One region of the Arthrobacter sp. K4-10C genome, then DNA from elsewhere that is predicted to be linked to it. Evidence: riboswitches for the same ligand, from Rfam matches in the RefSeq annotation. Region 1 holds a riboswitch; each other region holds the start of a gene.
The links. A riboswitch is a leader RNA that binds a small molecule or an ion and turns the genes downstream of it on or off. The one in region 1 is predicted to bind S-adenosylmethionine.
Positions count from the first base shown of each region.

Region 2: linked by a shared signal. The riboswitch ahead of metX (homoserine O-acetyltransferase MetX) and the one ahead of AC5RUU_RS12500 (DUF1737 domain-containing protein) in region 1 are both predicted to bind S-adenosylmethionine.
Region 3: linked by a shared signal. The riboswitch ahead of AC5RUU_RS14375 (aminotransferase class V-fold PLP-dependent enzyme) and the one ahead of AC5RUU_RS12500 (DUF1737 domain-containing protein) in region 1 are both predicted to bind S-adenosylmethionine.

Region 1 is NZ_JBNHFI010000008.1:59,722-64,004, forward strand. Features, by position in the region: partial or broken gene AC5RUU_RS12480 (HNH endonuclease signature motif containing protein) at 1-317, opposite strand, end outside; gene AC5RUU_RS12485 (DUF1905 domain-containing protein) at 399-722, shown strand; gene AC5RUU_RS12490 (O-succinylhomoserine sulfhydrylase) at 719-1,927, opposite strand; gene AC5RUU_RS12495 (rhodanese-like domain-containing protein) at 1,928-2,338, opposite strand; gene AC5RUU_RS12500 (DUF1737 domain-containing protein) at 2,335-2,613, opposite strand; SAM riboswitch class IV at 2,627-2,741, opposite strand; gene AC5RUU_RS12505 (hypothetical protein) at 2,984-3,238, opposite strand; gene AC5RUU_RS12510 (aminodeoxychorismate lyase) at 3,483-4,283, opposite strand, start outside.
Region 2 is NZ_JBNHFI010000002.1:238,080-242,362, reverse strand. Features, by position in the region: gene AC5RUU_RS03745 (winged helix DNA-binding domain-containing protein) at 1-1,112, shown strand, start outside; gene AC5RUU_RS03740 (hypothetical protein) at 1,126-1,626, shown strand; gene metX (homoserine O-acetyltransferase MetX) at 1,663-2,778, opposite strand; SAM riboswitch class IV at 2,791-2,907, opposite strand; gene AC5RUU_RS03730 (bifunctional o-acetylhomoserine/o-acetylserine sulfhydrylase) at 3,029-4,283, opposite strand, start outside.
Region 3 is NZ_JBNHFI010000009.1:204,915-209,197, forward strand. Features, by position in the region: gene rsgA (ribosome small subunit-dependent GTPase A) at 1-578, shown strand, start outside; gene hisN (histidinol-phosphatase) at 627-1,439, shown strand; SAM riboswitch class IV at 1,601-1,714, shown strand; gene AC5RUU_RS14375 (aminotransferase class V-fold PLP-dependent enzyme) at 1,753-3,171, shown strand; gene AC5RUU_RS14380 (class I SAM-dependent methyltransferase) at 3,240-3,998, shown strand; gene AC5RUU_RS14385 (metal-dependent transcriptional regulator) at 4,042-4,283, shown strand, end outside.

The DNA.
Region 1 (4,283 bases):
ATCTGCTGCCCGGCCGCCCACTGGGAACTGCAGGCCGGTTCCTCCAAGGCAGCGGCAGCCTCCGCGTATCCGGCCACCAGCCGCACCTTCACCGCGGCAGCCGCAGCCTCGATCCTGGCAATCAGCGCCAACCCGTCCAAACAGTCGCCGGCATACCGCCGCAACGGATCAACACCATCAGCGGCTACATCATCGGAAACCGCGCCCGGACCACCGGCCACAACGCCAGCAACCCCTTCAACAAAACCAGCCACCAACGCCACAGCAGCAGCAATACCGCCACCACCTCCCGCGTCCGTGACCGCTTCCGTGTTCATACTCAAAGCCTGGCAGGAGGGTACGACATTTTGGGGTGAAGAGCCGTGGCATAAAGGAAGGCGACGTGCCATACTCGGCGCGTGACGCCGTCGTACTCCTTCCACGCCGAGCTCTGGCTCTATCCCGGGGAAGCGGCCTGGCACTTCCTCACGCTGCCGCCGGATGTGGCCGACGATATCGCGGAGCAAAGCGCCACCAGTAACAAGGCCTTCGGCTCGGTCAAGGTGACTGTGGAAATTGCAGGCCACAGCTGGCAGACGTCGATTTTTCCGGACAAGAAGATGGGCTCGTACCTGCTGCCGGTGAAGAAGGCAGTGCGGGACAAAGCCCGGATCAGCGCGGGCGACGGGGTGGACGTCCGGCTGGAGCTCCAGCCGGACGATGCCCCGCGGGGTAAAAGCTAGATCTGCTTCAGGGCCTGTTCGAGGTCGCGGATCAGGTCCTCGGCGTCCTCGAGCCCGACGGACAGGCGCACCACGCCGTCGCTGAGGCCGATGGCAGCCCGCCCCTCCGGCCCCATGGCGCGGTGCGTGGTGGTGGCGGGGTGCGTGATCAGGGACTTCGAATCGCCCAGGTTGTTGGAGATGTCGATGATCCGCAGCCCGTCCAGCAGCGCGAAGGCGGCTTCCTTGCCCGAGCGGCCGCCGGACGGGGCGAGCTCCAGGGTGAGCACCGTGCCGCCGGCGCGCATCTGCTTCGCTGCAAGTTCGTACTGCGGGTGCGACTTCAGCAGCGGGTACTTAACCCAGCTCACGGCAGGCTGCTGCTCCAGCCATTCAGCGAGCCGGAGGGCGGTGGCGGAGGAGTGGTTGACGCGCAGCGCCATGGTCTCCAGGCCCTTGGTCAGCACCCACGCGTTGAACGGCGACAGCGACGGGCCGGTGTGGCGCATCAGCTGCTTGACCGGGCCCTCAATGTACTCCTTGGTGCCCAGGATGGCGCCGCCCATGACCCGGCCCTGGCCGTCGATGTGCTTGGTGCCGGAGTAGACAATGACGTCGGCGCCCAGCTGGCCGCAGCGCTGGAGCAGGGGAGTGGCAAAGACGTTGTCGACGACGACGGTGGCCCCGGCAGCGTGCGCAAGGTCGCTGACCGCGGCAATATCCACGATCTCCTGCATGGGATTTGAGGGGGATTCGAAGAAGACCGCGGTGGTGGGCTGGGACAGGGCAGCGCGCCACTGCTCCAGGTCCGGGCCGTCCACGAACACGGTTTCCACACCCCACCGCGGCAGGATTTCGTTCAGGATGACGAAGCACGAACCGAAGAGCGAGCGGGCGGCAACCACGCGGTCCCCGGCAGCCAGCAACGCACCCAAGGCGGTGAAGACGGCGGACATGCCGGACGCCGTCGCAAAGCATGCCTCGGTGCCCTCCAGCAGGCGGAGCCGCTCCTGAAACGTGGCCACCGAAGGGTTGCCGTAACGGGAGTAGACGAAGCGCTCGTCCTCGCCGGTGAAAGCGCGTTCTGCAGCGGCGGCGGACTCGTACACAAAACCAGAGTTGACGAAAACTGCTTCGGACGTTTCCTGAAAGTTGGTTCGGTCCAGCCCGCCGCGGACGGCCTGGGTATCGGGGCTCCAGCCGGCGGCGTCGTTATTGAAGGTCACTTAGTTCTTTCCCAGGTTGGTCGGCAGGCCGCGGTTCTTCCAGCCGTTGACGGTGCGTTCGCCGTAGCGGTCCGGCTCGCCTTCGAAGCCCTCCAGGACGTTGTAGGAGGTGAAGCCGGCCTGCGTTGCTGCGATGGCGGCCGAGATGGAGCGCTGGCCTGAGCGGCAGATGAACAGCAGTTCCGTGGTCGAGTCTTCCGGCGTCTGCTGGCTCAGGTCCTTGAGGAAGTCCGGGTTGGGGATGCCGCCGGGGAACGTCCACTGGATGAACAACGGATCGTTGTCCGTGGCCTTTGTGTCCGGGATGCCGATGTGGGCCCATTCGCCCTCGGTGCGCACATCCACCAGGATGGCGCCCTGCTCAAGCTTGGCCCAGGCTTCCTGCGGCGTCAGGTCTCCGGCGTAGCTCATGCGTGGCCCTCGCCGTCGAACTCGAGGTCCTCGTTGGCAGCTTCAAGGTCGTCAACAGCGGTGGCGACGGCGGCGTCCGCGGAGGCGATTGCGGCCGGCAGCACCACGGCCTGGGCCACGATGACGCTGGTGCCGTTGAAGGTCACCGCCGGGCTTCCGTGCAGCACATAGCCTTCAGCGAGTGCGGTTGAGATCCGCTCACAGAATGCACGGTCGTCCGGGCCGCTGATGAGGCGGTAGGACAACTTCTCTTCAGGGGCGGGGGCGTCAGACACGACGGATCTCCTTCTCTCACGCTTGCAGCTCGAATCGGTCGATATGCCGAGTATTCACCTGAGGCACCCCGCCGCGAAAGGAGGGTTGCCGACCGGCCAGTCAGGGCTTGGCGCCGGTACTCATTACTCCCCAAAAACGTAACATCTGACGACCACTGCCGCATCGCCGTCGTCGTCATGTTGCGTAACTGAAGTGAATACGCTGCTTGGGCGGCAGATGGGCCGGCGCCCGGCTGGTTGCGCCGGAGCAAGAACCGTTTCTGTCTGTCATGCCACTTTCACGTCAACTTCGCACACGCGGGTCTTAGCGGCACATGAAAAGCGGCGTGAACCGCAGGCTTTCGCCCCGGTTCACGCCGCTCCTTCCTGGCTAGACCAGGCCCGGATAGCTGGCCATGATGTAATCCGTGGCGGCTGGGCCCTTCATGCGAAGGCAGTTCCGGTCCGGATTGATCCTGTCCCCCATGGCAGCCCAGAAGCTGTCCTCTGTATTGAGCACCTGCTGGTTGATGAAGCACCAGCTGGTGTAGAGCCCGTACAGGCGGTCACGGTCCAGCGTGGATTCCGAGGCTTGGTCCAGGTAGGTGGCTTCACGGAGAAAAATATCGAACTGCGAATGTGCCATGACGGCTTCCCTTCGCTAAGTGCGGTGGCGCCGCCGTTCGGCTACAGCAGCAGACCTCACATGCCGTGCACGGGGCAATGGAGTGGAACCGGGTCCTTTGGAAAGTTGGAAAGGAGGACCCGCAGCGGGATTGACGCCTATCTACAGTGTAGACTGTACGCGTAGACTCCGTATCAGGCAAGCGTCTGGAATAACTCGCCGGTACCCCGCTTTGACATGAGCCTTTACCGTTCCCGGGTAGCCGTTACTGGATGCCGGCGAAAAGCTCACTCAGCTCGGCGGTGAGCTCCTTCTGCAGCGAAGGCGTCCCTATCTCCTGGCCGTCAATCCGGTTTACCGGGGCGAGCAGGCGCACGCTGGAGATCAGCCAGACGGCGTCGGCGTCCAGCAGGTCCTGCGGCACCAGCGGCCCGTAACCCAGCTCCCAGCCTGCCTCTTTGGCGGCCTTGAACAGCGCGCCCTGGGAAGTTCCCGCCAGGATCCCGCTGTCCAGCTGTGGCGTGACGAGGCGCTTGACTGTTGTGCCGTCGTCGGACTTCTCTACATGGGCCAGAAGCACAGTGGACGTGGGGCCCTCCAGGACGCGACCATCGGAGGAGAAGAAGATGACGTCGTCGGCGCCCTGCTTGTGGGCGTGGCGGAGCGCCGCCATGTTGACGGCGTAGGAGAGAGTCTTGGCGCCGAGCAGGAGCCACGGAGCGCGCTCGGCAACGTCACTGTCATAGCCGCGGTCAAGGAGGATGACGTCGATGCCGGTTTCGCGCTGGCGGCGGCCCGCCGCTCCAACTGGAGAAACCTGCACCCAGGCCGTGGGTGCAGCGGCGCCCTCCACACCGCGGGTCACCACCAGCTTGACCACCAGCTCGTCATCAGTCGCCGAGGCGGGCGGGTGCTGTGAGCGGTGCTCGGCAATGGCGGCAGCGATAGCCCTGCGCCACTCGTCCTGGCCGGGGATGGAAAGGTCCAGCGCCTCCCCGGAACCGCCCAGCCGGTCCAGGTGCGCCTGGATCTTCCGGACGTTTCCGCCCACGGCGAGCATGGTTTC
Region 2 (4,283 bases), on a different contig from region 1:
GCGCCGAATCTCCCGGGGCGGCTCTGCGGAAGCTCCTGGCGGTGCAGGCACAGGAGTTTGCCTACGCGCGCTGGAGCCTTGCCCAGCGGGTTTCGGCCCACGGGCGTCCGGCCGCGACGGCCGCCGATATTGAGCAGGCTGTGGCGGAAGGCACGATCCTGCGCACGCACATCCTCCGGCCAACCTGGCATTTCGTCCACCGGGACGATCTCCGCTGGCTTACCGCGCTGTCCGCACCGCGGCTCCAGCAGTTGAATGCGTTGACATACCGCCGCACCGGGATCGATTCCGCCACGGCCGGGCAGGCCGGAGAGGTGCTTGCCGGGGCGGTCGCGGGCGGCAACCACCTCACCCGCGACCAACTCGCCGCCAAGCTGCGGCCAGCCGGGCTTGAAGCCAAGGGACTGCGGCTTGCATACATCATCATGCATGCGGAGATCAGCGGTGTCCTGGCAAGTGGCAGGCCTGTCCGCAGCCCCGGGGGCGCACTCAAACAGACCTATGCACTTTTTGACGAACGGGTCCCGGCAGGCCCGCAGCCAGCACCTGCCCGTGGGGAAGCACTGGCGGAACTTGCCTTCCGCTACTTCACCAGCCGCGGGCCTGCCACCGTCCGGGATTGCGCCGGCTGGTCGGGACTGACCGTGACCGACGTCCGGAAGGGGGTGCAGCTCACCATGGAGGCACGGCCCGGAGCCCTCGCCGCAACGGCGATTGACGGCGTCGTGCATTACTACGCTGCCGGCGCCGGGCCTGGCCATGGAATGGAATCGGGCAGCCCGGCACCGCGGCCCCGGATTGACCTGATCCAGTGCTATGACGAATACGTCATGGGGTACTTCGCCACGAGGCACTACATGGGCGGCGGTGCCCCCTCGTTTCCGTTTGCCGGCGAGCCGATCCACGTGGTGCTGCTGGACGGGCGGATGGCAGGGTCCTGGCGGCACAGGCTGCTTCCCGGCCGGTGCGAACTGGACATCCGCCTGCCCCGTTCCGCTGACACTCCGCCGCTGGCGGCCGCGGTCCAGGAGGCCATAGACCGGTACGCCGCCTTCACCGGAGTCCCGGCCATCCGCGTGCCGTCCGGGACTAAGCTTGAAGGACACACATGAGAGGCGCAGCACCGTGAGCAACCTGTTTTTCTGGATCATCATCCTGTCACTCCTGATCCCGGTGGCCATGCGGATGTACCGGAAATCCGTGGCCCGCCGGAACTATGACCAGAGCTTCCCCGGCCGGTACCCCGAACAGTTCCCCGGGCAGTTTCCTGGCTCCGCGGGTCCGCAGAGCAAGCAGCCACGCGACGGCTACACGCAGCAGGACTACTTTGCCGGCGGATTCCGCCACCTCGAGCGTCCGCAGCCCATGGACAATCCGCTGCCTCTGCCCAACCAGTACGGGCCGCCCCCGGTGCCGCCTGCGGGAAACGGGGACCGGGCATCCCAGGAACCGCCGTTCCAGCAGCCGGTCCCGGAACAGCCTGCCGCCCCCGCCACTCCCCCGGCTCCGTCGGCTCCGCAGGGCTACCGGGCCCGGAAGCTCGCCGAACTGGACCAGCAATACAGCAACGGTGAGCTCTCTGTGGAGGAGTACATGACCCGGCGCGGCGAGATCATGAACGGCTGACCGGCCCGGGTTCAGCCAGGAAACCTGGGCCAGGGCTCAGACCAGGAAGCCTGTCCGCAGCTGGTGACCCAGCTGTCCGATCTCGGTCAGGAATCCGTCGTGCCCGATAGGCGCCTCGATGAGGTGGACGTCCACGTCCCCTGGAAGCGCCCGGGCAAGTTCGCGTGACTGCGAGGGAAAGTAGAGCCGGTCCGAGTCAACTGCCGCAATGAAGAAACGGGCGTCGGAGCGGGCAAGTGTTTCGGCCAGCGTGCCACGACCCCGGCACACGTCGTGGCTCATGAGCGCCTCGGTGATGGCGATGTAGCTGTTGGCATCAAAACGCTTGACCAGTTTGTTGCCCTGGTGGTCCAGGTAGCTCTCTACCTGGTACCGCCCGCGGCCTGCAAGGCACTCGCCCTGCAGTGGTGATTCGGGAGCCTGGGGCGCCCGCCCGAACCTGCCTTCCAGCTCGGCGGCGGAGCGGTACGTGATATGGGCGATGCGGCGTGCGAGGGCCAGGCCGTCCTCCGGGAAGGGTCCGCCGTAATAGTCGCCGCCGTTGAAGTTGGGGTCCTGGCGGATGGCGAGGGTCTGGGCCTGCGCGAACGCGATCTGTTCCGCCGTGCTGGCGGCGCCGATGGAAATGACGGCGCAGCGCTGCACCCGTTCCGGGTAGGTGACAGCCCATTCCAGTGCGCGGGCGCCCCCCAACGAGCCGCCGAGGACCGCGTACCAGCTGCCGATTCCGAGCTGGTTTGCCAGCCGGGCCTCTGCCACGGTGCTGTCCCGCAGCGTCACCAGGGGGAAACGGGAACCCCACGGCGTTCCGTCCGGGGCGGTCGACGACGGCCCCGTGGACCCGTAGCAACCGCCCACGATGTTGATGGAGACCACGAAGAAGCGGTCCGTATCAACGGGGGCGCCGGGACCGGCCAGTTGTTCCCACCAGCCGGGCTCGTCGCTGTCGCCGCGCGTGACGTGGGTGCTGCCGGTCAGGGCGTGCTCAACCAGGATTGCGTTGCTGCCGTCCGCATTGAGCGTGCCCCAGGTTTCATAGGCGAGGGTGACGTCCGGCAGGTAACCGCCGGCTTCCAGTTCCAGTCCTCCGATGGAGGCGTAGCGGACGATTCCGTGTTCGGGAACGGTGGTACGGGTGACGGTAACCGTCATGGCAAGACCTCTTCTACGCGCTTGCCCACCGGCGGTATGACCGGCAGGCCAGGTCTTCACCCGGGGCACCCCACCGCGGAAGGAGGGTTGCCGGCCAGCAAGCCGGGGCTGTCACTGGCACTCATGACCTGGTTCGAGTGTACGAAACACCACCCGCCCCGGGCCAAGAGTGTGACTGGTTATGACTTCCCCGGCTTGCCGGCACCGGCCCGCCACCCGCCGTCGGATGGTGCTCCCGGGAGCATCCGGCTCAGGCGCCCGGCGCCTCCTTGGCGGCACGGAAGCCGGCCTCAAGGTCAGCGAGGATATCGTCGATGTGTTCCAGGCCCACTGAGAGTCGGACAAGTCCCGGGGTCACACCGGCGACCGCCTGCTGTTCCTGGGAGAGCTGGCTGTGCGTGGTGGATGCCGGGTGGATGACCAGGGAGCGGACGTCCCCGATGTTGGCCACGTGCGAGTGCAGTTCCAGGGCGTCCACGAACCGCTTACCGGCCTCAGCCCCGCCACCCAGGTTGAAGGCGACGATGGCGCCGGTCCCCCGGGGCCCGTACTTGCGGCCGCGCTCGTACCAGGGGCTGGAGGGCAGCCCTGCGTAGGCGACGGATTCGACGTCGTCACGTCCTTCCAGCCAGCGGGCAACTTCGACGGCGTTGGCCACGTGACGTTCCACGCGCAGGCTCAGGGTCTCAAGGCCCTGCGCAATCAGGAAGGCGTTGAACGGCGACACCGCCGAACCAAGGTCCCTCAGGAGCTGGACGCGGGCCTTGAGGATGTAGGACAGGTTGGCGCCCAGGGCCCCGCCCTCGCCGAGGTCGCGGCCATACACGAGGCCGTTGTAGGTGGGGTCGGGGGTGTTGAAGCCGGGGAAACGTTCCGGGTCCTTGCTGAAGTCGAACTTGCCCGAGTCGACGATGACACCTGCAATGGCTGCACCGTGGCCGCCCAGGTACTTGGTGGCCGAGTGGACCACGATGTCCGCTCCCCATTCCAGCGGCCGGATCAGGTACGGCGTGGACAGCGTGTTGTCCACGATCAGGGGCACTCCCGCCTCGTGGGCGGTGCGGGAAACGCCCTCAATGTCCAGCACGTCCTGCCGCGGGTTGGATACCACCTCGGCGAAGAAAAGCTTGGTGTTCGGCTGCACTGCCTCGCGCCAGTGGTCCAGGTTGTCCGGGTCCGCCACGAAGGTGACCGAGATGCCGAACTTCTTCAGGGTGTGGGCGAACAGGTTGTAGGTCCCGCCGTACAGGCTGGGGCTGGCAACGATGTGGTCACCGGCCTCCGCAATGTTCAGGACAGCGAACGTCTCCGCCGCCTGCCCGGAGCTGAGGAGAAGCGCGGCGAGGCCACCTTCAAGGCTGGCGATCCTCTGCTCCACGGCGTCCTGCGTGGGGTTGCCGATGCGGGTGTAGATCGGGGCAAGTTCCGCGAGGGCGAAACGGTTCGCGGCACTCTCGGCGCTTGGAAAGACGAAGGACGTGGACTGGTAGATGGGCAGTGCCCGG
Region 3 (4,283 bases), on a different contig from region 1:
TGGATCTTCCAGTGATCATCAGCCGGACCGCCGACATGCAGGCGTCAGGCATCGATGCCCGTTCGGACGACGGCCTGTCCGCCCGGCTGGACAAGGCCGCGGTTGCGGCGCTCCGGTCCTACCTGGACGGCAAGGTCACCGTGATGCTGGGGCACTCCGGCGTCGGAAAATCAACCATGGTCAACGCGCTCACCGGGGCCGAGCGTGCCACCGGCGGAGTAAACGCGGTAACGGGCAGGGGCCGGCACACGTCGTCGTCGGCACTGGCCCTGCGGCTGGCAGACGCACCGGCGGGCAGCTGGATCATCGACACCCCGGGAATCCGTTCCTTCGGCCTGGCGCACGTGGACCCGGACCGGATCCTGCGGTCCTTTCCTGACCTCGCCCCGGGCACCGACGCCTGTGAACGCGGCTGCAAGCACACGGCAAGCGCAGTGGACTGCGGCCTGGATGCCTGGGTGGCCGCCGGCCATGCCGGCCCCACCGGCGAGGCACGGCTGGCGTCCCTGCGCCGGCTCCTCGGAGCGGATCCACGGGAGGAAGCGCAGGAGGCAAAGGAGCTCGGCAGCGTCAACTGACGAAGCCGATCTCCCAGCAGAACCGCCTGCAGACGGTAGTTTGGAACCATGATCCAACCCGCTTCGAGCTACAACGATGACCTGCGCCTGGCCCATGTCCTGGCCGACTCCGTGGATGACCAGACCATGAGCCGCTTCAAGGCACTGGACCTCCACGTGGAGACCAAGCCCGACCTGACGCCGGTCACGGACGCGGACAAGGCCGCCGAAGAAGCCATCCGCGGCCAGCTCTCGCGTTCCCGGCCACGGGATGCAGTACTTGGTGAGGAATTCGGCAGCACCGGCCACGGCTCGCGCCGGTGGATCATCGACCCCATCGACGGGACCAAGAACTTTGTCCGCGGCGTGCCGGTCTGGGCCACCTTGATCGCCCTCGTTGATGAGGGCGAGCCGGTGGTCGGCGTGGTCAGTGCCCCTGCCTTGGGCAAGCGCTGGTGGGCCGCCAAGGGAATGGGCGCCTACATGGGCCGTTCCCTTGCCGCCGCCACCCGGCTCCGGGTCTCCAATGTTTCCAGCCTGTCCGACGCTTCCCTGTCCTACTCGAGCCTGGGCGGCTGGAAGGAACGCGGAAACCTGGACGAGTTCCTGGGCCTCACCGAGGAGGTCTGGCGGACCCGCGCCTACGGTGACTTCTGGTCCTACTGCATGGTGGCGGAGGGCTCGGTGGACATCGCCTGCGAACCGGAGCTCAACCTCTACGACATGGCGGCCCTGGTGCCGATCGTGGTGGAGGCGGGCGGGCGCTTCACCTCGCTGGAAGGCGAAGACGGCCCGTTCGGTGGAAACGCCCTGGCCACCAACTCGATCCTGCACTCCGAGGTGCTGCAGCGGCTGAACCCCGGGCTGGACGACCTGCTCTAGCTCCTGCTCAACCGAACATTCGACGGCGAACGTCTCCGAAAAGGGGCGTCCGCCGTCGTATTCTTCGACGGAACGCCGCTTTTTCCAGCCGCGCGTAACAAATGCCTTAACAATTGCACCGGCTTCAATCCTGGCCGCCCCATGTTTTACGCTCTTAACCAGGTCACGAGTGCCAGCGCAAAACCCCGGTTTGCTGGCCGGCAACCCTCCATTCGCGGTGGGGTGCCCCGGGTGACGACCAGGCCGGTCCGGAGCGGATGCGGCAAGCGCGGATTCCACTGATACCGGAGTCCTGTTTTGAAGTGAGGTCTCTGTGACAACTGCCACCGTCTCCCCCAACGCCGCAATTACCGCCGATTCTGTATTCGATGAGCGCCGGGCCGTGGCAGGCCGTCCCTTGGCCGCTGTCACGGGCGCGGAAATCCAGGCGCCGCTGATTTCCGGCGGCCACGTCCGCTATGCCAACCTCGACTACGGAGCGTCGGCCCCGGCCCTCTCGGTGGTGTCCGCCTACCTCAACGAGATCCTGCCCTTCTACGCCAGCGTCCACCGCGGCGCCGGGTACGCATCGCAGATCAGCACGTCCGTGTACGAGAACGCCCGCAGCATTGTCCGCGACTTTGTGGGCGGCCGCCCGGACGACTCCGTCATCTTCACCCGGAACACCACGGACTCGCTCAACCTGCTGGCCGGGTGCCTGCCCCTCAGCGACGGCCGGCCCACGGGCGATGTCCTGTACCTCGACATCGAGCACCACGCCAACCTGCTGCCGTGGCAGGGCGTCCCCCACCGGAGCATTGTTGCCGCCGACACCATCACGGGAACCATTGAGGCAGTGCGCACCGAACTGGAACAGGGCGGCGTCAGCCTGCTGGCCATCACCGGCGCGTCCAACGTCACGGGTGAGATCCTCCCGATCCGGGTCCTGGCAACGCTCGCCCACCAGCACGGCGCCCGCATCGTGGTGGACGCGGCGCAGCTGGCGCCACACCGGCGCGTTGACATCAGCGCGGACGACGTGGACTACATCGCCTTCTCCGGCCACAAGCTGTACGCGCCGTTCGGGACGGGCGTCCTGGTGGGGCGTCCGGACTGGCTCGACGCCGGGATCCCCCACCTTGCCGGCGGCGGCGCCGTCAAGGAAGCCAGGCTCGACGGCGTCAGCTGGGCCACGGGCCCGGCCCGCCACGAGGGCGGCTCCCCCAACGTCCTGGGCGCAGCCACCCTGGCCCGCGCCACGCAGGTGATCGCCGGGCTGGACCAGGACCGCTGGCACGCCCACGAGTCCGCCATCCGCTCCTTCCTGGTTGAGGGCCTGCAGAAGATCGACGGCGTAACCGTCCACCAGATCTTCAAGGACACCAACGCGGACACAGACACCATTGGCGTGGTCAACTTTTCCGTTGAGGGCTACGACGCCGGCCTCGTTGCAGCGTACCTGTCGGCTGAGCACGGCGTGGGGCTCCGGGACGGGCGTTTCTGTGCCCATCCCCTGCTGAAACGGCTGGGCCTGCCCTCGGGCTCGCTCCGTGCCAGCTTCGGTGTCGGTTCCCGTCTTGAAGACGCGGAGCGGCTCCTGGCCGGCATCGCCAAGCTCCGCCGTGAGGGGCTGGGCTGGGACTACGTGGTGGACGAGGGCCGCTGGGTTCCCGCGCATGACACCCGCACGTACCCGCACTGGGCTCCCAACACGCCCGGCACCGCCGGTGCCGCGCCCTGCATCGACGGCTGATCCGTCCCGTCACGGCGATGCGGTAAATTCGGAAGTTACCGCAGGGCATTGACTGAAGGAGGCCGCACGTGGTTCGGGGTGGCCCCAAGCTTGATCACGGGCGGCGCCGGGAGCTGGGCAAAAGCTTCCAGCACGGCGGCAAGCATTACCAGCGTGTGCGGCCCGGTTATCCTGCGGAATCTGTGGACTGGCTCCTTCCTGCGGGGGCACGCGACGCGCTGGATGCCGGTGCGGGCACCGGCAAGTTCACCGAATTGCTGCTGGACCGCGGCTTGGCCGTCACCGCCGTCGATCCGTCTGCGGACATGCTCGACCAGCTGAAGGTGCACTGCCCGGACGCCACTGCTGTCCTGGGAAGCGCTGAGGCGACGGGCCTGCCGTCGTCCGCCTTCGACGTCGTAACGGTTGCCCAGGCGTGGCACTGGTGCGACGCGCTGGCGGCAAGCACCGAACTGGCACGCGTCTTGCGCCCGCACGGCACGCTGGGGCTTGTCTGGAACCAGCTGGACACCACCGTGCCCTGGGTACACCGGCTCTCCCGGATCATGCATGCCGGAGACGTCTATAAACCGGAGCACCGGCCTCTTGTGGGTCCGGAGTTCGGGCAGCTGCAAGGCCATGTGACGCATTGGCAAGACAACGTCAGCACCAGCGACCTGATCGAACTCACCAAATCGCGAAGCTACTACCTGCGTTCAGGCGAGGACACCCGGGCCAAGGTCCTCGCGAATCTTGACTGGTACCTGCACCAGCATCTGGGGCACGCCTTGGACGAGGAGATCAAGCTGCCCTACCTGACGTTGTCCTGGCGGGCACTCAAAGCATGACCGGTTCCGCCGCGCTGCAGGGGCACCCGGTAGGCTTGGTTTTGTGAAGACCAGCGCGCCCTCCTCCTCCATCGAGGACTACGTCAAGGTCATCTATTCATTCACTGAATGGCAGGACAAACCCATCACGTCCTCCCAACTGGCACAGCGGCTGGGGGTCGCCAACTCCTCCGTGTCGGAAATGGTCCGCAAGCTGAAGGACCAGGGCCTTGTTGACCATAAGCCGTACAGCGCCATCACGCTCACCGATGCAGGCCTGCGGCTAGCCCTGGCCATGGTCCGGCG